3 regions of the Pseudomonas sp. P8_229 genome follow, and region 1 is predicted to be linked to each of the others. Evidence: predicted binding sites of a transcription regulator. Region 1 holds the regulator's gene; each other region holds the start of a gene.
What was found. Region 1 encodes sigma-54, which starts transcription at its own class of promoters, with help from an activator protein. Its sites were predicted from a motif close to ANTGGCATNNANNTTGCTNT; they were not measured.
Positions count from the first base shown of each region.

Region 2: a site for sigma-54 is predicted at 4,504-4,523, ahead of glnA (glutamate--ammonia ligase). Genes of this name have one in related genera too.
Region 3: a site for sigma-54 is predicted at 3,920-3,939, ahead of QMK55_RS22430 (circularly permuted type 2 ATP-grasp protein). Genes of this name have one in related genera too.

Region 1 is NZ_CP125378.1:4,010,397-4,016,309, forward strand. Features, by position in the region: gene ptsN (PTS IIA-like nitrogen regulatory protein PtsN) at 1-28, opposite strand, end outside; gene hpf (ribosome hibernation-promoting factor, HPF/YfiA family) at 41-349, opposite strand; gene QMK55_RS17960 (RNA polymerase factor sigma-54) at 423-1,916, opposite strand; gene lptB (LPS export ABC transporter ATP-binding protein) at 2,193-2,918, opposite strand; gene lptA (lipopolysaccharide transport periplasmic protein LptA) at 2,918-3,463, opposite strand; gene lptC (LPS export ABC transporter periplasmic protein LptC) at 3,450-4,022, opposite strand; gene QMK55_RS17980 (KdsC family phosphatase) at 4,031-4,555, opposite strand; gene QMK55_RS17985 (KpsF/GutQ family sugar-phosphate isomerase) at 4,555-5,529, opposite strand; gene QMK55_RS17990 (ATP-binding cassette domain-containing protein) at 5,807-5,913, shown strand, end outside.
Region 2 is NZ_CP125378.1:3,356,611-3,362,523, reverse strand. Features, by position in the region: gene QMK55_RS15290 (YkgJ family cysteine cluster protein) at 210-647, shown strand; gene typA (translational GTPase TypA) at 875-2,695, opposite strand; gene thiI (tRNA uracil 4-sulfurtransferase ThiI) at 2,835-4,289, opposite strand; gene glnA (glutamate--ammonia ligase) at 4,618-5,913, shown strand, end outside.
Region 3 is NZ_CP125378.1:4,935,946-4,941,858, forward strand. Features, by position in the region: gene QMK55_RS22400 (ankyrin repeat domain-containing protein) at 1-368, shown strand, start outside; gene QMK55_RS22405 (hypothetical protein) at 564-1,094, shown strand; gene QMK55_RS22410 (PLDc N-terminal domain-containing protein) at 1,166-1,357, shown strand; gene speE (polyamine aminopropyltransferase) at 1,594-2,469, shown strand; gene QMK55_RS22420 (hypothetical protein) at 2,705-2,938, shown strand; gene QMK55_RS22425 (ribonuclease E inhibitor RraB) at 3,151-3,498, shown strand; gene QMK55_RS22430 (circularly permuted type 2 ATP-grasp protein) at 3,972-5,381, shown strand; gene QMK55_RS22435 (alpha-E domain-containing protein) at 5,394-5,913, shown strand, end outside.

The DNA of each region.
Region 1 (5,913 bases):
GGGTCAGGATACTTTCAAGTCGGATCATGGGTTGGGGGTGTTAACGACCTGTTGCGCCCTGGAGGAGGCTCTGGGTCTTTTCCTTATGCTTTTTGAGTTGGCGATCCAGCTTGTCGGTCAGTGAGTCGATCGCAGCATACATGTCGGTATCTTCTGCGTTGGCGACCACTTCGCTGCCGGGAATATGCAAGGTGGCTTCGATTTTCTGCTTCAGTTTTTCGACACACATCGTGACTTGCACGTTGGTGATCTTGTCGAAATGGCGCTCCAATCGTTCGAGTTTCTCGTTGATGTAGGTGCGCAGCGGTTCGGTCACTTCCAGTTGGTGTCCACTGATGTTGACTTGCATACAGCTTCTCCTTCGTTGCCAGTGCATAAAGCGGCAGGCTGGATAGCCTGCCACTGGAACGCTGTAACGTGGCTTACATCAACCGCTTGCGTTCGCTCGAAGGCGCGATCCCGAGGGATTCGCGGTACTTGGCGACGGTGCGGCGAGCCACCTGAATGCCTTGTGCCTCCAGTAAACCAGCGATTTTGCTGTCACTCAACGGCTTTTTCTGATTTTCCGCTGCAACCAGTTTTTTGATGATCGCGCGGATCGCCGTGGACGAGCATTCGCCGCCTTCGGAGGTGCTGACGTGGCTGGAGAAAAAGTATTTCAGCTCATAAATACCGCGTGGGGTATGCATGAATTTCTGCGTGGTCACCCGGGAAATCGTCGATTCGTGCATGCCCACCGCCTCGGCGATGTCGTGCAGGACCAACGGCTTCATGGCCTCGTCGCCATATTCCAGGAAGCCGCGCTGGTGCTCGACGATCTGGGTGGCCACCTTCATCAGGGTTTCATTGCGGCTTTGCAGGCTTTTGATGAACCAGCGCGCTTCCTGCAGCTGATTGCGCATGAAGGTGTTGTCGGCGCTGGTGTCGGCACGGCGAACGAAACCGGCGTACTGAGCGTTGACCCGCAGGCGCGGCACCGATTCCTGGTTCAGTTCGACCAGCCAGCGTTCGTTGTCCTTGCGCACAATGACGTCGGGGACCACGTACTCGGCTTCGGTCGATTCGATCTGCGAACCCGGGCGCGGGTTGAGGCTTTGTACCAGTTCGATGATCTGGCGCAGCTCATCTTCCTTGAGCTTCATGCGCCGCATCAGTTGGCTGTAGTCGCGGCTGCCGAGCAGGTCGATGTAATCGCTGACCAGACGCTTGGCTTCGTTCAGCCACGGGGTCTTGGCCGGCAGTTGGCGCAGTTGCAGCAGCAGGCATTCGCCGAGGTTGCGGGCGCCGATGCCGGCCGGTTCGAACTGCTGGATGCGGTGCAGGACGGCTTCGATCTCGTCCAGCTCGATGTCGAGCTCCGGATCAAAGGCGTCGAGAATTTCTTGGAGGGTTTCGTCGAGGTAGCCCTGATTGTTGATGCAGTCGATCAGGGTCACGGCGATCAGGCGGTCGGTGTCGGACATCGGCGCCAGGTTCAATTGCCACAACAGATGGCTTTGCAGGCTTTCCCCGGCGGAGGTGCGGGTGGTGAAGTCCCACTCGTCATCATCGCTGCTGGGCAGGCTGCTGGCGCTGGTCTGGTAGACGTCTTCCCAGGCGGTATCGACGGGCAATTCGTTGGGGATGCGCTCGTTCCATTCGCCATCCTCCAGGTTGTCCACCGTCGGTGCGGTTTCCTGATAGGAGGGTTCCTGAATTTCGGTGTTGGGTTTTTGTTCGGCGTTGTCGGCCAAAGGATCGGAGTTGTCGAAGTCGTCGCCTTCTTCCTGGCGTTCGAGCATCGGATTGGATTCCAGGGCCTCCTGGATTTCCTGTTGCAGGTCCAGGGTCGACAATTGGAGCAGGCGGATGGCCTGTTGCAGCTGCGGTGTCATCGTCAGCTGCTGGCCCATTCTCAAGACTAGCGATGGTTTCATGGCAGGGGCTTAACACCTTATTCGCCGGCGCACATGCGCCATCCACTACAGGGCGCCGAAGCGCCAAACTTAAGCAAATTATATGCCTGAAACTGAAGTGTTTGCCTAGAGCGCTGTAACAATAAAAGCTTATAAAACTTTGTTGACGTATCGCCTCAAAGCGCGGTGAACATCTTTGAGGCGTCGTGTTTGCCTAGAGCGCTGTAACAATAAAAGCGTATAAAACTTCACTTCAACGCTACAGCACTCTGCCGGCTGGTCGAACTCAATCGCGCTTTAGAGGCGGAACTCGTGGCCCAGGTACACTTCCTTGACCAGATCGTTGGCCAGGATAGTCGCGGAATCACCTTCGGCAATCAGTTGACCGTCGTTGACGATGTAGGCGGTTTCGCAGATATCCAGGGTCTCACGCACGTTGTGGTCGGTGATCAGTACGCCGATGCCCTTGGCCTTGAGGTGGTGGATGATCTGCTTGATATCGCCGACCGAGATCGGGTCGACACCGGCGAACGGTTCGTCGAGCAGGATGAATTTCGGTGCGGTGGCCAGGGCGCGGGCGATTTCCACGCGGCGGCGCTCACCACCGGACAAACTCATGCCGAGGTTGTCGCGGATGTGGCTGATGTGGAATTCCTGCAGCAGGCTTTCCAGCTCCTTGCGACGACCGGCCTTGTCGAGTTCTTGACGGGTCTCGAGGATGGCCATGATGTTGTCGGCCACCGACAGCTTGCGGAAGATCGACGCTTCTTGCGGCAGATAGCCGATACCGGCCTTGGCGCGACCGTGCATTGGCTGATGGCTGACGTCCAGATCATCGATCAGCACGCGGCCCTGATCGGCCTGCACCAGGCCGACGATCATGTAGAAGCACGTGGTCTTGCCGGCACCGTTCGGGCCGAGCAGGCCGACGATCTGGCCGCTGTCGATCGACAGGCTGACGTCACGCACAACCTGGCGGCTTTTATAGGCCTTGGCCAGGTGCTGGGCTTTCAGAGTTGCCATTACTGGGCCTTCTCGTCGGTTTTCTTCTTCGGCTGGATCACCATGTCGATGCGCGGGCGCGTCTCGGTGACTTTATTGCCGGTAGCGCGGCCGGCGCTGGCCAGTTTTCTCACTGTGTCGTAGACAATTTTCTCGCCCAGGGTGGTGTTGTTGTCCTTGTCGACAACCTTGGCCTTGTCGATCAGCACGACACGGTTTTGCGCGGCGTGGTACTGGATCGTCACGCCCCAGCCCTGTACAGGCTTGGTGTCACCCTGGGTCTGCAGTTGCTCGAAGTAGGCAAGGTTGCCCACCGAGGTCACCACGTCGATGTCGCCGGTCGGGGTGCGGGTGATGGTGACCGTGTTGCCTTTAACGATCATCGAACCCTGGGTGATGATCACATCACCTTTATAGGTGGCGATGCCGTTCTTGTCGTCCAGTTGGGCGTCGTCGGCCTGGATGCGGATAGGTTGCTGCTGATCGTTCGGCAGAGCCCAGGCGCTCACGCTTCCCAGTGCTGCGCCCAGACTGAGCAAAATAGGGAGGGTTTTAACGAGCCTCATACTGTCCTCTTACGTTCGATTGCAGGTGTATCCTGCTTTCCTTCAAATACGCCTTCATTCCCACGCCAGTCGATACACCGCCAGCGCCGTCGATTCTAACGGGTTGCTCGGTCTGCGCATATTGCTGCTGAGGGAACACCGTCATGCGTGTGCTGGTGATCAGGGTGTCGCGGTTTTTTTCATCGGTGCGCTTGATACGTACCGAGTCGATCAGTTCTACCTGAGTTCCGTCAGGGTTCACTTCGCCGCGCTCGCTGGTCACGTGCCACGGAAACTCGGTGCCGCGGAACATGTTCAGATCAGGTTTGGTGACCAGGGTCACGTCCGTCGCTTTCAGGTGCTCGGCCTTGTCGGACGTCATCTCGTACTGCAGCTTGCCGTCCGGCAGATATTGCAGGGTATGCGTATTGGTCGCGTACCAGTCGATGGCCGTGTCTTCAACCTTGACCGGGGGTTTGTCGAGGAAGCGTTCCGGGCTGATGTTCCAGTAGCCGACCGCTGCAAACATTGCAGCGATGCAGCCGAACAGCAGGAAGTTGCGAAATTTTTTGCTAAACATGGCTTGGCTCACAGGTACGCGGCGTTGGCCGCATCGAGGCGGCCCTGGGCGCGCAGGATCAATTCGCAGAATTCGCGGGCGGCACCTTCGCCACCTCGGGCCCGAGTGACGCCATGGGCGTGCTCGCGCACGAAGTCGGCGGCATTGGCGACGGCCATGCCCAGACCTACGCGGCGGATCACCGGCAGGTCAGGCAGGTCGTCACCGAGGTAGGCGACCTGTTCATAGCTTAGGCCCAGTTGCTGCAGAAGACCGTCCAGAACCACCAATTTGTCTTCGCGGCCCTGAAACAGGTGCGGGATGCCGAGGTTCTTCGCCCGGCGCTCGACCACTGGAGTCTTGCGGCCGCTGATGATGGCGGTTTCGACGCCGGCGTTCATCAGCATTTTGATGCCTTGGCCGTCGAGGGTGTTGAACGTCTTGAATTCGCTGCCGTCTTCAAGGAAGTACAGGCGCCCGTCGGTGAGCACACCGTCAACGTCGAACACTGCCAGTTTGATCGCTTTGCCGCGCTGCAGCAGATCGGTCGTCATTACATCACTCCTGCACGCAGCAGATCGGAGAGGTTGAAGGCGCCGATCGGGCGATCTTCTTCGTCCACGACAACCAGTGCGTTGATTCGGTGGTCTTCCATGATTTTCAGCGCTTCGGCAGCGAGCATCTCCGGCCGTGCAGTCTTGCCGTGTGCGGTCATGACCTGGTCGATGGTGGCGCTACGGATGTCGATGCTGCGATCCAGCGTGCGACGCAAATCTCCGTCGGTGAAGATCCCGGCCAGTTTGCCGTCGGCTTCAAGGATCGCGGTCATGCCCAGGCCCTTGCGGGTCATTTCCATGAGTGCGTCCTTGAGCAGGGTGCCGCGCTGTACTTGCGGCAACTCCTGGCCGGCGTGCATGACGTTTTCCACTTTCAGCAGCAGGCGTCGGCCCAGTGCGCCGCCCGGGTGGGAAAATGCGAAATCTTCAGCGGTGAAGCCACGGGCTTCCAGCAGCGCCACGGCCAGGGCGTCGCCCATGACCAGCGCAGCGGTTGTCGAGGAAGTCGGCGCCAGATTCAGTGGGCAGGCTTCGTGCTCGACATGCACGTTGAGGTTGACTTCGGCGGCCTTGGCCAGCGGCGACTGCGGGTTGCCAGTCAGGCTGATCAGCTGGATGCCCAGGCGTTTGATCAGTGGCAGCAGGGTGACGATTTCGTTGGTCGAGCCGGAGTTGGACAGGGCCAGGATCACGTCGTCGCGGGTGATCATGCCCATGTCACCATGGCTGGCTTCAGCCGGGTGGACGAAAAACGCCGGGGTGCCGGTGCTGGCCAGAGTCGCGGCAATCTTGTTGCCAATGTGCCCGGACTTGCCCATGCCCACCACGACCACACGGCCCTTACTGGCCAGAATCATCTCGCAAGCGCGTACGAAATCGGCGTCGATATGGGGCAACAAGCCTTGTACGGCTTCCACTTCGAGGCGGATGGTGCGTTGTGCCGATTGAATCAGGTCGCTGGATTGGCTCATGTCAGAAATCGTATAGCCCGATGAAAAGGCGGCGATTATAGCGGTTATGTTGAAAAGCCTCACGCAAGTTCGTCGTGCTTTGTCATTCCTCGTAACCAAAACCCTGAAAAAGTGCCATCAGGCCTGTCATATCGCTGAACGTGGACGGGCATGGGCCTTGGGCGCTTGGCGTTTGCAGTGATATAGTTCGCCGCCAGTTCGGCCTGCCCGGGGGAGGTATGTGCTTTCCAAGGAAAGCCAGGCGTCCGAGTGAGAGGCTGCATCGCAAGGAGTTTAGATGAGTGCCGATAACGCCTACGCGGTCGAGCTGAAGGGAGTCTCCTTCAAGCGCGGTGCGCGCAGCATTTTCAATAACGTCGATATTCGCATCCCGCGCGGCAAGGT
Region 2 (5,913 bases), 650 kb from region 1:
CGACGGTAGAGGCGCTGGTTCGGCAGTTTTTCCGAAGACGGTGAGATAGCCCGGCATTACCTTGGCGAGTGCGCTAATGAATGCAGGGGCCGTGCCGTACTGCCGGCCAGTTGAGCGACATTTGCAAAAATCTGGCGAAAGGTTGTTCAAAAATCCACCAGTCCCGGTATGATCGCGCGCCCTGATGCACACACGCCTGGTAACTCCCGATGATGAAGCCCAACCTGATTGCCGCCGCCGAGATTGACCGTCTCGATACGTGGGCCAAATATTCGGCCCCGATGTGCGGTTCCTGCATGTCGAGCTGCTGCACGCTGCCGGTCGAGGTCAAGATCAAGGACCTGGTACGCATCGGCGTGGTCGACGAGTTCGAGCTGGGCGACCCACCGAAGAACATCGCCAAGCGCCTGCAAAAGGAAGGGCTGGTCGAGCGCTTCAACCAGAAGTCAGGGATCTTCACTCTGCAGCGCATGAGCAACAATGATTGCTACTACCTGGATCGTAAGAGCCGCCTGTGCACCATTTATGACAAGCGCCCGGACACCTGCCGCAATCACCCCAAGATCGGGCCGCGCCCAGGGTATTGCGCGTACAAGCCGAAAGAAGTCGAGCGTGTGCAGAATTTCCGGGCAATCGAGAAGTTTTGATCTGCCTTGAGACTCTCGGCGGCTGATCGGCCTCTTCGCGAGCAAGCCCGCTCCCACAGTAGATTCTCGGTGAACACAAATCTTGTGTACGCCATCGAACTCCTGTGGGAGCGGGCTTGCTCGCGAAGAGGCCAGCACAAACACCGCACAAACCTCAGTTAAACCCCAGACAAACAAAAACGCCCCCGGTCTCGCGACCGGGGGCGTTTTTTCAAGCTCGGGCTAAATTACGCCTTGGCTTTCTTGGCAGCGCGGGTACGCTCGCTTTCGTCCAGGATCTTCTTGCGAAGACGGATGGACTTAGGAGTCACTTCGCACAGCTCGTCTTCCTGGATGTATTCCAGAGCCTGTTCCAGGGTGAAGCGAACAGGTGGGACCAGAGCGATGGTTTCGTCTTTACCCGAAGCACGCATGTTGTCGAGCTTCTTGCCTTTGGTTGGGTTCACACCCAGGTCGTTGTCGCGGCTGTTCTGACCAACGATTTGACCGTTGTAGATCTCCTGGCCGTGTTCTACGAACAGCTTGCCACGAGCCTGCAGGGTTTCCAGCGAGTAGGTCAGAGCCTTGCCGGTTTCAACCGAAACCAGAACGCCGTTCTGACGGCCGGACATGTGGCCCGACTTGACGGTGTCGTAACGATCGAAGATCGAGGTCAGGATGCCAGCACCGTTGGTCAGGGTCAGGAACTGGTTACGGAAACCGATCAGACCGCGAGCAGGGATGTTGTATTCCAGACGAACACGGCCCTTGCCATCCGGCACCATGTTGCTCAGGTCGCCTTTGCGCAGACCCATCTCTTCCATGACCTTGCCCTGTGCTTCTTCAGGGATGTCGATGGTGACGTTTTCAAACGGTTCTTGCTTGACGCCGTCAACTTCACGAATGATCACTTCAGGACGGCCCAGGGCCAGTTCGAAGCCTTCGCGACGCATGGTTTCGATCAGTACCGAGAGGTGCAGCTCACCACGGCCGGAAACCTTGAACTTGTCAGCGGTATCGCCTTCTTCAACGCGCAGTGCAACGTTGTACAGCAGCTCTTTGTCCAGACGGTCCTTGATGTTACGGGACGTCACGAACTTGCCTTCTTTACCGCAGAATGGCGAGTCGTTTACCTGGAAGGTCATCGAAACGGTTGGCTCGTCAACGGTCAGAGGCTTCATCGCCTCGACGGTGTCCGGGTGGCACAGGGTGTCGGAGATGAACAGCGAGTCCATACCGCTGATGCAAACGATATCGCCTGCTGCAGCTTCTTCAACGTCAACGCGGTGCAGACCGTGGTGACCCATCAGTTTCAGGATACGGCCGTTGCGACGCTTGCCGTCGGCACCGATAGCCACAACCGGGGTGTTCGGCTTGACGCGGCCACGAGCGATACGGCCAACGCCGATAACACCCAGGAAGCTGTTGTAGTCCAGAGCGGAGATCTGCATCTGGAACGCGCCGTCACGGTCAACAGCCGGAGGCGGAACGTGGTCGACTACCGCTTGGTACAGCGGGGTCATGTCTTCAGCCATGGCGGTGTGATCCAGACCGGCGATGCCGTTCAGGGCCGAGGCGTAAACAACCTGGAAGTCCAGTTGTTCTTCGGTCGCACCGAGGTTGTCGAACAGGTCGAAGATCTGGTCCAGAACCCAGTCCGGACGCGCGCCTGGACGGTCAACCTTGTTGATCACCACGATTGGACGCAGGCCGGCTTCGAAAGCCTTCTTGGTCACGAAACGGGTTTGCGGCATAGGGCCGTCTTGAGCGTCAACCAGCAGCAGAACGGAGTCAACCATCGACATTACGCGTTCAACTTCGCCGCCGAAGTCGGCGTGGCCCGGGGTGTCCACGATGTTGATGTGGTAGCCGTTCCAGTTGATGGCGGTGTTTTTCGCCAGAATGGTAATACCGCGCTCTTTTTCCTGGTCGTTGGAGTCCATCACGCGCTCGTCGTTGAGCTCGTTGCGCTCCAGGGTGCCGGATTGACGCAGGAGTTTGTCTACCAGGGTGGTCTTACCATGGTCAACGTGGGCAATGATGGCGATGTTACGTAGATTTTCGATCACTTGTGTATCTCGATCAGAGGATTCGGTTTGCTGACAAGTCTTGGCAGCGATTAACAGTAGTGTCCGGCATGGCCGTTACAGCTTGACGGCGGTGTCGGGGGGCCGGTGACGCAGGCCACAGGCAAACAGCCCCGGGCACTTAGCTCGGTCGATAAACGCGCACATTGGCATGCCCCTCACTGAGCAAATGGTGAGCATGCAGGCGACTCATCACGCCTTTGTCGCAATACAGCAGGTACTGGCGAGTCGGATCCAGCTCCTTGAAACGAGCGTTCACTGCGTAGAACGGCATCGTCTGTACTTCTATGCCGGCGAGTTCCAGCGGGTCATCCTCGGCCGCATCCGGGTGACGGATGTCGATGACGATCTGACCAGCCAGCGCTTCGCCGACTTCTTCGATCTGCAAGTCCTGGCCCAATTCGTCAATCACTCGATCGATCGGCACCAGTTTGGCGTTTTCGAGCGCACGCTCGAGGACCGCCATGTCGAATTCTTTCTCTTCGTGCTCAACGCGGTAGCGTTTGGCGGCGGTCTTCGGATTAACCGAAATGACCCCGCAGTATTCCGGCATGTGCCGGGCGAAATCGGCGGTGCCGATCTCGTTGGCCGTGTCGATGATGTCCTGTTTGTGCGCGACGATCAGCGGGCGCAGGACCAACTTGTCGGTCACGCAGTCGATCACCGACAGGTTCGGCAAGGTCTGGCTCGACACCTGGGAGATCGCTTCGCCGGTCACCAGTGCATCGATGTGCAGGCGGTCGGCAATGGCGGAGGACGCGCGCAACATCATACGCTTCAATACGACGCCCATATGACTGTTATCGACTTTGCCGAGAATTTCGCCCAACACTTCTTCGAACGGAACACTGACAAATAGCACGCGTTGCGAGCTGCCGTACTTCTTCCAGATGAAATGCGCGACTTCCATCACGCCCAATTCATGGGCACGACCGCCCAGATTGAAGAAGCAGAAATGCGCCATCAGGCCGCGGCGCATGATCTGGTAGGCGGCAACCGTCGAGTCAAAGCCGCCGGACATCAATACCAGCGTCTGCTCCAGGGCGCCGAGCGGGTAACCGCCGATGCCGTTGTGCTGGCCGTGGATGACAAACAACCGTTGGTCGCGAACTTCGATGCGAACTTCGATTTCCGGCGCTTTGAGGTCGATACCGGCCGCCCCGCACTCGCGACGCAGCTTGCTGCCGACGTATTTTTCAACGTCCATCGAGCTGAACGGATGCTTGCCCGCACGCTTGCAGCGCACCGAGAAAATCTTCCCGGCCAGCTCATCGCCGTAGTGCTGTTTGCACTTCTCGGTGATGTCGTCGAAGTCGCCCAGCGGGTACTCGTCGATCTGCAGAAAATGCGCAATGCCCGGCGTGCAGATCAGGCGTTCGCCCATCTCTTTCAAGGCTTTGGGGTCGGTAACGCGGGTTTCCAGCTCGAGATTGTCCCACACACCGTTCACCACCACGGCCGGGTCCAGATCGCGGAGCACAGCGCGGATGTTCTTGGCCAACTGGCGGATGAAACGCATCCGGACAGGGCGGCTTTTGATGGTGATCTCGGGGAAGACTTTTACGATTAGTTTCATGAAAACAGCGCGCGCAGGGCCAGCCGAAAAAGGGGGGCGCGGATTATAGCGGAAATTGCTCAAGGTTTAACCAGTTAATATGCAGAAGGTTTCGCATGCACCAAAACGGGTCATTTTCAGATTTGCACGCTACATTAAGGGGCGAGATTTTCCCCTTTATTGCGCTTTGCACCGCTGCCAGCGTGAATTTGGGGCAAAAAACCCATGGTGGGGCACTGGCATGCAATTTGCTCCCTTGTGAGGCAGGTTGCCTTGGCAGAGTATCTGCGCCGGCATCACCCATATTAAGGGCATCCACTACCAAGCCCTAAGCCACCCGGAGGACACTATGTCGAAGTCGGTTCAACTCATCAAAGATCATGACGTCAAGTGGATTGATCTGCGCTTCACGGACACCAAAGGCACTCAGCACCACGTGACCATGCCGGCTCGCGATGCGCTGGAAGACGACTTCTTCGAAGTCGGCAAGATGTTCGACGGTTCCTCCATCGCTGGCTGGAAAGGCATCGAAGCCTCCGACATGATCCTGCTGCCGGACGACGATACTGCCGTTCTCGACCCGTTCACCGAAGACGCGACCCTGATTCTGGTCTGCGACATCATCGAACCGTCGACCATGCAAGGTTACGATCGCGACCCGCGCGCCATCGCTCACCGTGCCGAGGAATACCTGAAGACCACCGGTATCGGTGACACCGTCTTCGCCGGTCCAGAACCAGAATTCTTCATCTTCGACGAAGTGAAGTTCAAGTCGGATATCTCCGGCTCGATGTTCAAGATCTACTCCGAACAAGGTTCGTGGATGTCCGACCAGGACATCGAAGGCGGCAACAAAGGCCACCGCCCTGGTATCAAAGGCGGCTACTTCCCGGTTCCGCCGTTCGACCACGACCACGAAATCCGTACTGCCATGTGCAACGCACTGGAAGAAATGGGCCAGACCGTTGAAGTTCACCACCACGAAGTGGCGACTGCCGGTCAGAACGAAATTGGTGTCAAGTTCAACACCCTGGTGAAGAAAGCTGACGAAGTTCAGACTCTGAAATACGTTGTACACAACGTTGCCGACGCTTACGGCCGCACCGCGACCTTCATGCCGAAGCCACTGTACGGCGACAACGGCTCGGGCATGCACGTGCACATGTCCATCGCCAAAGACGGCAAGAACACCTTCGCTGGCGAAGGCTATGCCGGCCTGTCCGAAACCGCCCTGTACTTCATCGGCGGTATCATCAAGCACGGTAAGGCGCTGAACGGCTTCACCAACCCGGCCACCAACTCCTACAAGCGTCTGGTGCCAGGTTTCGAAGCTCCGGTCATGCTGGCCTACTCGGCTCGCAACCGTTCCGCCTCGATCCGTATTCCTTACGTCAACAGCCCACGCGGCCGTCGTATCGAAGCACGTTTCCCGGATCCGGCTGCCAACCCGTACCTGGCTTTCGCAGCACTGCTGATGGCCGGCCTGGACGGTATCCAGAACAAGATCCACCCAGGCGATGCCGCTGACAAAAACCTGTACGACCTGCCGCCTGAAGAGGCGAAAGAGATCCCACAAGTTTGCGGCAGCCTGAAAGAAGCCCTGGAAGAGCTGGACAAGGGCCGTGCGTTCCTGACCAAGGGCGGC
Region 3 (5,913 bases), 930 kb from region 1:
CGCTGCTGATGCTCGCCAGTTACTACGGTCACGTCGATGCGGTGCAGGTGCTGCTCAAGCACAAGGCCGATCCGGAAATGCGCAACGGCAACGGCCAGAGCCCGATTGCCGGCGCGGCGTTCAAAGGTGACCTGGCGGTGGTCAAGGCGCTGGTCGAGGCGGGCGCCGAAATCGAAGGTTCGTCCTTCGATGGCCGTACGGCGCTGATGATGGCGGCGATGTTCAACCGCGTCGAAATCGTCGATTACCTGATCAGCAAAGGCGCTGATCCGAAGGCCAAGGACGCCAACGGCATCACCGCGCTGGACGCAGCCCGCACCATGGGCGCGGTCGATACCACGGCGCAGCTGGAAAAACTCCTGGCCTGAATTTGGCGATACCTCTGTGGCGAGGGGGCTTGCCCCCGTTCCGGTGCCTAGCGCCGGCATTTTTCAGGGCTGCTGCGCATCCCAACGGGGGCAAGCCCCCTCGCCACAGGTGTGCTTTCACTGCAGGTGTCGGGTGTGCTGAAGAATGCGTTATCCTTCGCGGCCAAAATTTCACCTCCCACAGGATCCGCCCTCATGAAAGCCGCACTCGTCGAACTCATCAGCAAAATCAGCTCAGGCTGCATGGGCGAGGACGAGATCCTGAACGTGGCCGACGAAGCCGCACAGGCCTACGCCGATGCCGAGGCTTTCCTCACGGCCAACCCCGATATCAACTACGACGATACGTTCCCGATTCCGCTGGGCGAGTGGGTCGTGGTCGGCAGCCTGCCGGAGACCGTGCTGTTCCAGGCGGATACCTACGTTGACCTGTTCGCGCAGATCGTTGCCTCGTTCGGCCCGGGCATCGATTTCAACCTCAAGCCAAAACAACTGGCCAAGACCGAAGCGCTGACTGCACTCAACCGCATCCAGGTGCAGATGAGCAGCCTGAACAAGGAAAACGGCGGTTACACGCTGATGAACTTCAGCCAGTTGCTCGACGACGAGCTGCAAGTGGTGCTGGTCTACGGCAACGACGTGCCACGGGTGCTGGAATTGTGCGCCCAGGTCGGCATCGCTGCTGCGCCGTCGCTGGAAGCCCTGAAGGTCGCCGTTCACGTCTGAGCGCAATAAAAGGGAACCCTGCGCGCGACCGTCTATCCTAAAAGTGCATGCCACTATTCTGGAGCGACACCATGGGTTCCACGTTCAATGGTCTGATCGGCCTGATCATTCTTGCCCTCGACATCTGGGCCATCATCAACGTGCTGAAAAGCGGCGCCGAGACCGGGATGAAAATCCTCTGGGTCCTGCTGATCATCCTCCTGCCGGTGCTGGGCCTGATCATCTGGGCGATCGCCGGGCCACGCGGCAACGTGCGGATCTGATCCTGAGAACACCGCAATACCCTTTGTAGGAGTGAGCCTGCTCGCGATAGCTATTCCACAGTCACTGAGCCTGTGACTGAAAGAGCGCTATCGCGAGCAGGCTCACTCCTACAAGGGATTGTGGCTGGCCGATGAACTGAGGTTCGACCTGTCATCTTCGGCAACGTAGAATGCGCGCCTTTCCCGGGCAATCGTCCCCACGATCGACGCCTGCGCATTCATCGGAGCACTTGACCATGACCGTCACCAAGACCAGCGAATACCTGGAAACCCTCTACGAAGGCTACGGCCAGCGTTTTCGCATGGAAAAACTGCTGCACGAAGTGCGCACCGAACACCAGCATCTGGTGATCTTCCAGAACCCGCGCATGGGCCGGGTGATGGCGCTGGACGGCGTGATCCAGACCACCGAAGCCGATGAATTCATCTACCACGAGATGCTTACCCACGTGCCGATCCTCGCCCACGGCACCGCCAAGCGCGTGCTGATCATCGGTGGCGGTGACGGCGGCATGCTGCGCGAAGTGACCAAGCACGCGGGTGTCGAGCACATCACCATGGTCGAGATCGACGGCACCGTGGTCGACATGTGCAAGGAATTTCTGCCGAACCATTCCAAGGGCGCCTACGATGACCCACGCCTGAATCTGGTGATCGACGACGGCATGCGTTTCGTCGCCACCACCACTGAAAAGTTCGACGTGATCATCTCCGATTCCACCGATCCGATCGGCCCGGGCGAAGTGTTGTTCTCGGAAAACTTCTACCAGGCTTGCCATCGCTGCCTGAACGACGGCGGCATCCTCGTGACCCAGAACGGCACGCCGTTCATGCAGATCGATGAAGTCAAAACCACCGCTGGTCGCCTGAAGAGCCTGTTTCCGGACTGGCACTTCTACCAGGCGGCCGTGCCGACCTACATCGGTGGTTCGATGACCTTCGCCTGGGGTTCGACCAACCCGGCCTACCGCAAGCTGAGCCGTGAAACCCTGCAACAGCGCTTCATCGGCAGCGGCATCGTCACCCGCTACTACAACCCGGAAATCCACATCGGTGCGTTCGCGTTGCCACAGTACGTGCTGCAGGCGATCAACAAGCCAAGCAACGACTAAAAACACTGCAAAACCCCTGTGGGAGCGAGCCTGCTCGCGAAAGCGGCCTGTCAGCCAACATATTTGTTGAATGATAAACCGCCTTCGCGAGCAGGCTCGCTCCCACTTTTGCTTGCCAGAACATCAGATGTCATTTTTTTCATGTTCACGCGCTGTAATCCTTTTGAACCAACCCTCGGCGTCTAAAGTCGAGATAGTAGTAAGCCCATTTGCGGGTTTGATCGAGGAGGCACCGATGCAAAAGTGGAAAGTCACTTTCGTGGACGATCATGGTGAAATTGTCGATGAGGTGTTCGAACGCGCGGAATGCCCCAGTGATGACGAGGCCGCACGCCTGATCAAGGAACGGCTCCTGCCCGTGGCCGCCGAACTGGATATGAACGATCTGGAAGGCCGCACTGCCGATGCCGGGGTGAAAAGCCTGAAATCCCAGAACAGCATCGAAATCCGCAGCATCACTCCAATCTGAAATTCTTCTTGTCACCCGACGCACCAGGCCTTGGCAGCGCCTCTGTCTTGGGGCTACTCTGCAAGCGAGATCAGCGAATGAATCGCTAAGGTCTGGTCTTGTCAGCTACATGCTTGTTTCCCGCCGGCAACCCGTTTGCCGATGTGCTTTGGCCTGTAAGGCCCGGGGCGGGAATACGGAAAGTCTATCCATCTATCCGAGGGGGACGATTCATGAGCACAGCCTATCAAGAAGACATCAGCAGCAATGTACTGCGCCGCATGAAAGAAGGCGGTTTCGATTTTTCCCGATTCCATCCCATCGAGTTCTACGCCATTTTCCCGGACGAGGAGCGGGCGCGCAGAGCAGCAGGCAAATTTCGCGGTGAATCCATCAATGCCCAGGTCAGTGCGCGCGACGATGGCGCCTGGTCACTGGAATTGAGCAAAGTGATGTACGCAACCTATGACGACATTGGCGACTTCGAGCAGGGTTTCTCTGCCGTGGTCGAACCGCTGGGCGGCATCATCGAAGGCTGGGGCGTGAAGCAGGAGGTGCGCAACCGCCATCGTCTGAACTGACTCATCGCAACGATTAACAGCAACGGCTGACCTTCGGGTCGGCCGTTGTCGTTTCTGGCCCCGAACAGCCCGTGGCAAAACCCTGAAACAAGAATCCCGGGCAAAAAAAAGCCACCGCAGAGGGTGGCTAAAGGGAAGACCGATAAGGAGAGGAAACCGGTCAGGGTTACGGCCTGCGGGGACTGCGCTGGCAGTCCGGATCAGTTGGGCTGAAGCCTTCAGCGGGGAAGTTTCCAGCGGATGCGCCGATTATCCGCAGCCCGGCGCGAGCAGTGAAATCAACTCTGACTATGCTGGTGATAGGCGACTGCACTGCGTCGCAATGAGGCGGGGGCGATCAGGTTGGGGCATTTGCCGCACAGGAATGGTGCGGTGCTGCTGACGTGATTATCCAACCGATTGAAATCAAAGCGTTTATGCCGATGGCACGGGCCTTGCGAAGGCCTGTAGGTCCGGGTGACAAGGAGTACGGCATGATCCGCACCTATTTTGATGAAATGTACGATGCCGGCGGCCAGGTTCGCCCGCATTACCGGGAGTTCGCCCGCTGGCTGGCCGACACGCCTGACGAGTTGCTGGCACAACGGCGACGCGAGGCCGATCTGCTGTTCCACCGGGCCGGCATCACCTTCACGCTCTATGGGGACGAGCAGGGCACCGAGCGCCTGATTCCTTTCGACACCATTCCGCGCAGCATTCCCGCCAGTGAGTGGCGGATTGTCGAGCGCGGCTGCATCCAGCGGGTCAAGGCGTTGAACATGTTCCTCGCCGACCTCTATCACGAGCAGCGCATCATCAAGGCCGGGATCATCCCCGCCGAACAGGTGCTGGCCAACGAGCAATACCAGTTGGCGATGCAAGGTCTGGATCTGCACCGCGATATCTATTCGCACATCTCCGGCGTCGATCTGGTGCGCGATGGCGACGGCACGTATTACGTGCTCGAAGACAACCTGCGCACGCCGAGCGGCGTCAGCTACATGCTCGAAGACCGCAAGATGATGATGCGCCTGTTCCCGGAGCTGTTCGCCGCGCAACGCATCGCTCCCATCGATCACTATCCCAACCTGTTGCTCGACACCCTGAAAAGCTCCAGCCCGATTGACGACCCAAGCGTGGTGGTGCTGACGCCGGGGCGCTTCAACAGTGCCTTTTTCGAACACGCGTTTCTCGCCAGGGAAATGGGCGTTGAGCTGGTCGAAGGCGCGGACCTGTTCGTGCGTGACGACAAAGTCTTCATGCGCACCACCGACGGCCCGAAAGCGGTGGACGTGATCTACCGTCGGCTCGACGACGCGTTCCTCGATCCGCTGGCGTTCAACCCGGATTCAATGCTTGGTGTGCCGGGGCTGCTGTCGTCTTACCGCTCCGGTAACGTGGTGCTGGCCAATGCCATTGGCACGGGAGTGGCGGACGACAAATCGGTGTACCCGTTTGTCACCGAGATGATCCGTTTCTACCTCGACGAAGAACCGATCCTGAAAAACGTGCCGACCTGGCAGTGCCGCAACCCCTCGGAACTGTCCCACGTGCTGGCCAATCTTCCGGATCTGGTGGTCAAGGAAACCCAAGGCTCCGGCGGTTACGGAATGCTCGTGGGGCCGGCGGCGACGACCGCGGAAATCGATGCGTTCCGCGAGCGGATCAAAGCCAAGCCCCATGCATACATCGCGCAGCCGACGCTCTCGCTGTCGACCTGCCCGACCTTTGTCGAAAACGGCATTGCGCCGCGCCATATCGACCTGCGTCCGTTTGTCTTGTCCGGACGTGAAACCCGGGTGGTACCCGGCGGTTTGACCCGTGTTGCTCTGCGTGAAGGCTCCTTGGTGGTGAACTCCTCCCAGGGCGGCGGAACCAAGGACACCTGGGTGGTCGAGGATTGAAGGAAGCTTGCCATGTTAAGTAGAACTGCCTCGGATCTGTACTGGATGTCGCGTTACCTGGAGCGAGCGGAAAACCTCGCGCGGATGCTCGATGTCAGCTATTCGCTGTCGCTGATGCCGCAGGACGGTCGCGGCGACGGTCTGCACGAACTGGCCATGCCGCTGTTGATCACCGGCACCCTCGACGATTACCTGGAGCGTCACGGCGAGCTGCACGCCGAACGCCTGCTGCACTTTTTCGCCCTCGATGCGGCCAACCCGGCGAGCATCTACAGCTGCCTCGGCGCGGCGCGGGCCAGTGCGCATGCGGTGCGCGGGCGGATCACGGCGGACATGTGGGAGAACATCAACGCCACGTGGCTGGAGATTCGCGGGATCGCCGAGCAGGGCCTCAGCCGCTACGGCATGAGCCGCTTCTGCGAGTGGATCAAGGAGCGCTCGCACCTGTTCCGTGGCGCGTCCTACGGCACCATCATGCGCAACGATGCGTTTCGCTTCATTCGCCTCGGCACCTTCATCGAGCGCGCGGACA